Regions from separate parts of the Alicyclobacillus hesperidum subsp. aegles genome, predicted to be linked through region 1. Evidence: a T-box and tRNA genes for the amino acid it is inferred to sense, from the RefSeq annotation. Region 1 holds a T-box; the other holds one or more tRNA genes.

Evidence for each region. The T-box of region 1 lies ahead of alaS (alanine--tRNA ligase). A T-box ahead of a tRNA ligase gene usually reads a tRNA of that ligase, here a tRNA-Ala.
Region 2: it encodes a tRNA-Ala, which carries the amino acid that the T-box ahead of alaS (alanine--tRNA ligase) is inferred to sense. The anticodon was not compared.

The regions. Positions count from the first base shown of each region.
Region 1 covers NZ_BSBJ01000003.1:138,947-143,365, reverse strand. Annotated here, with positions in the region: gene crcB (fluoride efflux transporter CrcB) at 1-293, opposite strand, end outside; gene QMF38_RS01925 (AI-2E family transporter) at 460-1,527, shown strand; T-box leader at 1,566-1,777, shown strand; gene alaS (alanine--tRNA ligase) at 1,849-4,419, shown strand, end outside.
Region 2 covers NZ_BSBJ01000009.1:138,395-142,813, forward strand. Annotated here, with positions in the region: gene QMF38_RS07730 (rhomboid family intramembrane serine protease) at 1-148, shown strand, start outside; gene speD (adenosylmethionine decarboxylase) at 361-744, shown strand; gene QMF38_RS07740 (hypothetical protein) at 823-1,314, opposite strand; tRNA gene QMF38_RS07745 (tRNA-Ala) at 1,458-1,532, shown strand; tRNA gene QMF38_RS07750 (tRNA-Phe) at 1,594-1,669, shown strand; tRNA gene QMF38_RS07755 (tRNA-Gly) at 1,682-1,756, shown strand; tRNA gene QMF38_RS07760 (tRNA-Cys) at 1,815-1,888, shown strand; gene QMF38_RS07765 (GGDEF domain-containing protein) at 2,380-3,465, shown strand; gene QMF38_RS07770 (hypothetical protein) at 3,521-3,715, opposite strand; gene QMF38_RS07775 (aldo/keto reductase) at 3,906-4,419, shown strand, end outside.

The sequences.
Region 1 (4,419 bases):
AGAAGAGCAAGGTCAACTTGTCCGACCTGATAAAGTTTCCATGCGTCGACCGTAAACGTGGAAAACGTCGTGAACGCGCCGATGAGGCCCGTGCCAATGCCCAGCCGAATGTGTGGGTGAATAGGCAGTCGTTCACTGGTCATCGTGTTTAACCATCCGAGCACCAAGCAACCCGCCCAGTTGATGAGGAGTGTGGCGACGTTGAAACCGTGAGCCGTTCCGACCCACTCGCTGATCGCGTAACGCAATATGGCACCGACAAATCCTCCGGCGGCGACGGCCAAATATGGCAATGACCTCACCTTCCTGTGATAACTTGTCTTCAGTATACACAAGCCTCTTCGAATCTCGAAGCGAATTTATCATATAGCAAATGATGGAACGCAAAGTTGCATATACTGTGAAGAGCCTTGTCCACGGGTCTATGGGATATGGCCAAAATTCCCCCGGAGGTGCTCGGTGTTGCCGACAAGTCGCTATTTTCGAGTCGCCCTGTCGGTCGCGGCGACGCTTTTGTGCATCTACTTGTTTGGCCTATTGCGGGGATTTTTCATGGACATTTGGGCCGTCATCAGCACCGTCTTTTATCCCTTTCTCGCGGCTCTCATCATTAGTTACATCCTTCAGCCTGTGGTCGAGTTGCTACATCGCCGGCGCGTTCCGCGCAGTGCCGCTATTTTGTGCATTTACTTCACATTCGCCATCTTGGTGGTCGTCGGGGTACTCAACGCCGTGCCTGTGATTTCCCGGCAGATATCACAACTTGTCAGCAGCTTCCCTGCGATCACGGCGCAAATCAGCCACTGGATGGATATGGTGAATAGCCGTAAGCAATATCTCCCCAACACCGTTCGCGTAGGTCTCGAAAATGCCTTGCAACAACTGGAACATCGGTTTGAGACGGCACCCACAGGGATCTTTTCGTTCATCAGCAGTACCATCAATGCCATTTTCATGGCGTTCATCGTTCCTTTTCTCGTGTTTTACATGTTGAAGGACGCTAAAGCGATTGGCCGGGCCATGGTGGGATTGGCGCCTGTTCGCTATAAACGCCGCGTTCGCATCATTCTGCACGGCATCGACGAGACCTTAGGCGGCTATATCCGCGGCCAGTTTCTTGTGATGTTGGCGATTGGCATTCTTGCTTTCATCGGTTACTTGATCATCGGCATGCCTTACGCGCTCTTACTCGCCCTCTTTTTGGCCATCGCTGACATCATTCCGTATCTTGGCCCCATTATTGGTATCGCGCCCGCGGTCATCATCGCGTTGACTGTGAGCCCTGCGCTTTTGATCAAGGTTGTCATCGTCAATATCGCGGTTCAGCAGTGCGAAGGTAACTTCATTTCGCCACAAATCATGGGCCGCACCTTAAAATTGCATCCCATGGCAATTGTCGCAGCGTTGCTGATCGGCGGTGAACTTGCTGGCGTGGTCGGACTCATCCTTGCGGTACCGACACTGGCCGTACTAAAAGTCGTTTGGACCAGTTGGGCAAACGAGCGCCGATCGCGCGTCCCGAAGTGAATTGACAGCGGCCCGCGAGACCGATAGAATCAAAAATCGACAAAGCGATGCGGAAGCTGAGTACGTCGACATCCACTCGTTCAGAGAGGGCGGGCATCAGGTGGGAGCCGCCCCGGGTGGCCGGCCGAAGCTACTTCCAAGCGCATGCTGACAAACGCATGCCGGGTGTGCCCGTTACAGCGAAGAGGGACAAGCTCCTAGCTTGTAACCAGGGTGGTACCGCGGGTGAAAAACAGCTCCCGTCCCTGAGGGGACGGGGGCTTTTTGCGATCTTCTCGTTTTCTTTGACAAACGAGAGAGTTAAGGGAGGATACGTTCTCTATGAAATCGCTCACTGGACAAGAAATTCGCCGCGCATTCAAATCGTTTTTCGCAGCGCGCGGCCATCAGGTGTTGCCAAGTTTTAGTTTAGTCCCGCACGACGATCCAACGCTTTTATGGATCAACGCCGGCATGGCGCCGCTCAAACCGTATTTTGATGGTCGTGAAATCCCTGAAATTCCGCGCATTGTCGATGCGCAAAAATGCATTCGTACAAACGACATCGAAGAAGTTGGCCATACCGCTCGGCACCAGACCTTCTTTGAGATGCTGGGGAATTTTTCATTTGGGGATTATTTCAAAAAAGAGGCCATCACCTGGGCATGGGAATTTCTCACGCAGGTGCTCGAGATGGAACCGGAGCGCATTTCGGTGACCATTCACGTCGAAGACGACGAGGCGTTTGAGATCTGGCACCGCCAGGTTGGATTGCCGGAAAACCGCATCTATCGCGGTACAGAGGACAACTTTTGGGAAATTGGTGAAGGCCCATGCGGCCCATGCTCGGAAATCTTTTATGATCGCGGAGAAGCGTTTGGTTGCGGTGCGGACGATTGTAAGCCCGGTTGTGACTGCGATCGCTTTCTGGAAATCTGGAATCTCGTGTTTACACAGTTCAACAAAGGTGCAGACGGGGAGTATACGCCTCTGCCAAAGCGGAATATCGACACAGGATCCGGACTCGAGCGCCTCGCTTCCCTGTTACAGGGCGTTGCCAACAATTTTGAAACCGATTTGTTCCGGCCCATTATCGATCGCACAGGCGAGATCGCGGGTCGGCGCTACGGTGAGTCAGACGAGGATGATATTCACTTCAAAATCGTCGCAGATCATTTGCGCACGGTGACATTTGCCATCGGCGATGGCGTGCTTCCCGGCAACGAAGGCCGCAGTTACATCATTCGCCGCTTGCTGCGCCGCGCGGTGCGCAGCGGCCGTCGACTCGGCATCGAAAAGCCGTTTATGTACCAACTCGTCGCCGTCGTCGATCAGATCATGGGGGAAGATTACCCAGAGATCCGCGAAAAGAGAAGCCTTATTGAGCGCGTCGTCCGCACCGAAGAAGAGAGGTTCCACGAGACGCTCAGCGGGGGCGAGGCTTTGCTGTCCGAATTGATGGCCGAGCTTGGGGCGAAGAGTGAGACGGTGATCAGCGGGACAGACGCCTTCCGACTGTACGACACGTATGGTTTCCCGATTGACTTGACCGTCGAGATCGCCAAAGAATCGGGCTTTACGGTCGATCGCGATGGCTTTGACGCGGAACTGGAGGCACAGCGGACGCGTGCGCGCCAGGCTCGGCAGGTGGCAGAGGGCATGCAGAGTCAGCGCGGTGCGCTAGAGACCATCGATCAGCCATCGAAATTTGTAGGTTATGAGGAATTGACCGTGGACGCGGAAATCGTCGCACTCGTACAAGACGGCGAGCGCGTCGATGGGGTCAGTGTCGGTAGCGAGGCACAGGTCGTTCTCGACGTGACGCCATTTTACGCGGAGAGTGGCGGGCAAGTCGCCGATCGCGGCGAGATTGTCAGCGCGAGCGGGCGGGCGGAAGTCCTCGACGTGCGCAAAGCGCCTCATGGGCAGAATGTGATGACAATTCGCGTCATCGACGGGTCCTTACACCAAGGCGACTCCGTGCGCGCCCATGTCGATGCAGACTTGCGCCGTGACACGGTCAAAAATCACACGGCTACACACCTCTTGCACAGGGCATTGCGCGAAATCCTTGGCACGCACGTCGCACAAGCGGGATCGCTCGTCGAACCAGAGCGGCTGCGCTTTGACTTTTCACACTTTGGACCGCTTACGGACGAGGAGTTGGCGAAGGTCGAGGCTCATGTCAATGATGCGATTTGGCGAGATCACCATGTGGTGATTCGCGAAATGGACATCGACGATGCCAAGTCGCTCGGTGCGATGGCCCTGTTCGGCGAGAAATACGGCAAACGGGTGCGCGTCGTGCAAGCTGGCGAGAGCATCGAGTTGTGTGGCGGTTGCCACGTCGCGCGGACTGGATTGATTGGCCAGTTCCTCATCGTCTCGGAGACCGGCATCGGCAGTGGAACGCGACGCATCGAAGCCGTGACAGGGCGCCATGCCTATAGCGTGGCACGGGAGCGCGAGGCACAGTTGCGTCAGGTCGCACAGTTGATCAAAGCGACCCCGGCGACGGTGGTCGATCGCGTTGGGCGCGTGATCGAGGAGACGCGTGCGCTGGAGCGCGAGTTGGAGTCCGCCAAGGCTCGGCTCAACCACGGCCGTGTCGCCGATCTTGCTAAGCGGGAAGAGAACATCTCCGGCATTCCGGTAATTCGCGCGGCTTTAAGGGATGTCGACATGGAAGGGTTGCGCCAACTGGTTGACGAGCTGCGCGTCGGGCGCGAGACATACATGGTCGTCCTCGGTTCCGTGCACAATGAGAAAGTTCAATTTGTGGCTTCGGTTTCCAAGGATCTGCAGGAAAAAGGATTCCATGCAGGCCAAATCGTCAAGCAGGTCGCGGCTATTGCCGGCGGCGGTGGCGGTGGACGCCCCGATCTGGCACAAGCTGGCGCACGCGATCCGGAG
Region 2 (4,419 bases), on a different contig from region 1:
CATGATTTCGGGTGCTTTGCTCACCCTGATATTTGTACGGTACGTGCGCAACCGGCGCTTTTGGATTGGAGTTTCCGTGGTTTGCTGTATTGCCACGGCAGTAAGTTTGATCTATGCGTTGGTGACGCCGTTGCCGTTTGGGTTATGAGCCCACATAATTCCTTATTGCAAATTGCAGGTCCACAACGTATACTACACATCGTAATGTTTGCAAGTTGGACTGCGTAATGAAAAGACGGATTTGGACTTACACTTAAAGGGTTAGGACCTCGACGGACTAACTTTCCCCCGTGGTGTAGGGACGATTCCACATGCCTTTGCAACGGCATGGCCGATTTGGCTTAAAGGGGGATTTTTGTCATGGATACGATGGGACGTCACGTGATTGCAGAACTGTGGGGCTGCAACCCGGAAAAGTTGAACGATGTCCATGGAATCGAACGAGCTATGGTAAATGCGGCCTTGGAGGCGGGCGCCGAGGTTCGCGAAGTGGCGTTTCACAAGTTCGCTCCGCAGGGTGTGAGCGGTGTGGTCATCATTTCGGAGTCACACCTGACGATTCACAGTTTTCCTGAGCACGGGTATGCAAGCATTGATGTGTATACCTGCGGTGATCGAATTGATCCGAATGTGGCATGCGATTTAATTACGAAGCATCTCGGCGCACAGCGCCTGGAGTCTATAGAAGTGCCACGCGGTGTCGGTCCAATTCAAGTTCAAGACGTAAAAGTGCGCGCGTTTTAATCGGACGAGATCCACGTGGAGGGCGCCGGACGAAAACCGGCGCCTTTTTCGCGTTCTCGCGAAGTCGATTGCTGGCGATTATTCGGCCTTGCCACCGTCGGGGCCGTTTGCAAACACGCGTTCATGGTGTGTCGGAATACGGCGATCCATCAGGATATTTGCGTTGCCAGCGTCGACGATGACAAGATATTTGTCTTCATCATCCCGTGCGATTGCCATATACACGAGATTGGTGCGGATGTTGCGCAACTGAATCTCCTCAATTTTTGCGCCTGGATGTTCACCGAGAACGGCCTTGCGTGCGTCGGCCTCTGAACACTTTGCGTATTTTTGAAGCTTCTTCGTGTATGCATCATGGCTTGCCTGGTACGCTTCGCGTAGCGTTTCGCGCGAGACTTGTACGCTCGATTTTACCTCAAACTGGTGGCTGGGACTCGACGAAGGTACTGCCGACTCTGTTTGTTGAGGAGTTGTCAAAACGCCAGACCCGGACGTTTGTGCCGCGAATGCGGACGGATATGCACACGCAAGCGTGCAAAGTGTTGAAATCGCTGTAATCCAGTGTTTCATGGAAGGCATACACTCCTTTGTGGACGAACTAATTTTAGGTTACCCAGTAAATTGGAAATTATGTTCAGTGGTTGGAGCTTTAGTTCATCGATGTGACAGTTGCGCAATAGGCAGAGTTCATGTATAATAAATAGCGTTCGTCAGGGGCCGTAGCTCAATGGGAGAGCACTACGCTGGCAGCGTAGGGGTTGTGGGTTCGAATCCCATCGGCTCCACCAAGCTTGTTGTGTCTAACTTGACACAGATTGAACAGTTTTGTAGAATTACATAGCTGTTTGCGGCTCGGTAGCTCAGTCGGTAGAGCAGAGGACTGAAAATCCTCGTGTCGGCGGTTCGATTCCGTCCCGAGCCACCAGCAACCGAATATGCGGAAGTGGCTCAGGGGTAGAGCATCGCCTTGCCAAGGCGAGGGTCGCGGGTTCGAATCCCGTCTTCCGCTCCAGGGCAAACGCCATCAGCCCGACTGCGGGCGAGAACCGAGGACGACTGATGGCGATTTTGGCGCCATAGCCAAGTGGTAAGGCAGAGGTCTGCAAAACCTTTACCGCCGGTTCGAATCCGGCTGGCGCCTCCAAGTGAAAATTCATCAGAACGCGGCTACCGAAGGAGTTTCGGAGCCGCGTTCTGCTATTTCAAAAACGTCGTGCAAACCTATCGTGAATAGAAACATATTTTGGGCCCTCAAAAAACATCGTATTTCGCGACCTTTTGGAGTTTGGTGATTGGGTAAAGCAGAGTTCTACTAAAGTGGCGAAACCTTGTTATCCATAGCGGGCTTCGATGGCCCGATGAGGCACTTCATGAAGGTCATTTTTTTGTCTGACAATCGCATTGACATCGGCTCGAACCTTCTTTTGCAGCATCGCTCCGTGATCATGGGCCAGAAAGAAACGCATACTTCTTACCCATGGCGGCAGGCTTTATTAACCCCAAAGTGGTGGTATTGGCCTTAGTACCAGGTACAGCCCGGTTAGTAGACGCATCTCCCATCTTGGCAGGGCTTCGGTCGAAAAGTGTCGAATATGATCTCCCTCAGTTCACATTGTTTGCGTTTGGAGAGACGGTATGGTTGGTACATTTTTTAGTAACGCATGTATCGTATTTACATTGATTGTGATTGGCTTTTTGCCGTATAGTCGGCTACGTGCTCGCCGCTTGCCCACCACGTTGGATCGCCTTCTCACAGGTCTGGCTGCGGGAGTCATGGGAATTCTGCTCATGCTGTACGCCCTACCGGTTCCGAATTCTAAGCTCATTTTGGATTTACGACATTTGCCTGTGGTGACTGGTGCTTTGTTCCTAGGACCCTCGGCGTCTCTGGTGGCAGGATTGGTGGAAGAAATAGGGCGCGTCGCCACCTTCGGCGCGAATCAGACGACAATCCTCGCCGCACTCAATATGTTGTTGGTTAGTGCCATTGCACCCATACTGGCACGTATCAAGCGCAGACTGGCTATCCGGGTGCTTGTTGTCAATGTGTATGCACTTGCGCAGATTTCGGCTTTGGTCGTCTGGTTAATGCCCACCCATGCGCAATTCGAATGGGTTCTTCTCACGTATGGGATCGTTTCGTTGGTCGCAGGGTACGGAAGTGCTTGGTTGGTGACGCAGCTATTCGCTCATTTCGGGCGCCAACATGAACTAGAGCAAATGTCATCCGTCGATTTCCTGACCGGGCTTAACAATACTCGTCACTTTGATTTGGTCATTAACGAACTTGCGGCGCGAGCGGCCACTGGCACGGAGTCCTTGTCCATCCTTGCGATTGACATTGACCATTTTAAAAGCGTGAATGACACATACGGCCATCCTGCTGGGGATGCTGTCCTGCAACAACTTGCGACGGTATTGCAAACGTGTACGGGCTCGCGCGATGTTGTTTCGCGAAATGGCGGGGAAGAGTTCACCGTGCTTATGCCTGGTTGCACGCTGATTGTGGCGCAAGAGATGGCTGAACGCATTCGCGCTGCTGTTGAACGCAGAGACTTCCTGCTTCCCAATGGGGAGTCGATTCACATCACGGTTTCGCTTGGCGTGGCGTGCCTACCGGAATCCACAGTCGATACATCCGCGTTTTTACAACTTGCCGACGACGCACTCTACACGGCCAAAAAGCGAGGGAGAAATCGGGTCTGTATCGCCTCTCCATAAACGAACGCCGCGCACCGTGCCAATTACGTCAGCAGAAGCTCGGCGTCCGCTCTTGTTATTTCAGGCGTGTGATTTTCGGGGATTGCTTTGGCGGCGTAGGCGGTTTTGGGGCGATCGATCCCGCCATGTCGTCGGTGACTTGCTTTAAAGCCTCATAACAGTGCTCCATCGGTACCGACGAGTCCCACATGACGTCGCAGTGTCCATCTTCATAGACGATCACGCTGATCACATATTGTATGTCGCTCATGTCCGTTGCTCCTTCCAAACTTCCGAACGTTCACACGCTCCATTGTATCCTGTCAAGGCGAAAATGAGAAACGGGAAGCGCCTGGTTGAGCAGCTTTGGGATCTGTGTCACAATGGATTAGAAGCCGTCATCGTAGCGCAATTCGTGCGCTTTCTTTGCAGAGGCTGTGTTGATATGAGGAGGAGAGTCCGTGAGAACCATCAAACTGGGTACCAGCGCGCTTGAAGTGCCGGTCGTCGCCGTTGGATGTATGCGAATTCATTCGCTGAGCAAGTTGGAGGCTGAAAGGTTTGTGCAGGCCGCATTAGAAGAGGGCGCAAACTTTTTCGATCACGCTGACATTTACGGAGGCGGTGAGTGCGAATCCATTTTTGCGGAAGCCGTGCACATGACTGACGATGTTCGCGAAAGCGTTATCTTACAGTCCAAATGTGGCATTCGCAAAGGTATGTTTGACTTCTCCAAAGAACACATTTTAGAGGCCGTTGACGGCAGCTTGCGGCGGTTGAAAACGGACTACCTAGACGTGTTACTTTTACATAGGCCGGACGCACTGGTCGAGCCGGAGGAAGTCGCAGAGGCGTTCGACATTCTCGAATCGTCCGGAAAGGTACGCCACTTTGGTGTATCGAATCAAAAACCGATGCAAATCGAGTTGCTCAAGCGTTATGTTCGTCAACCGCTCGTGGCCAATCAGCTTCAAC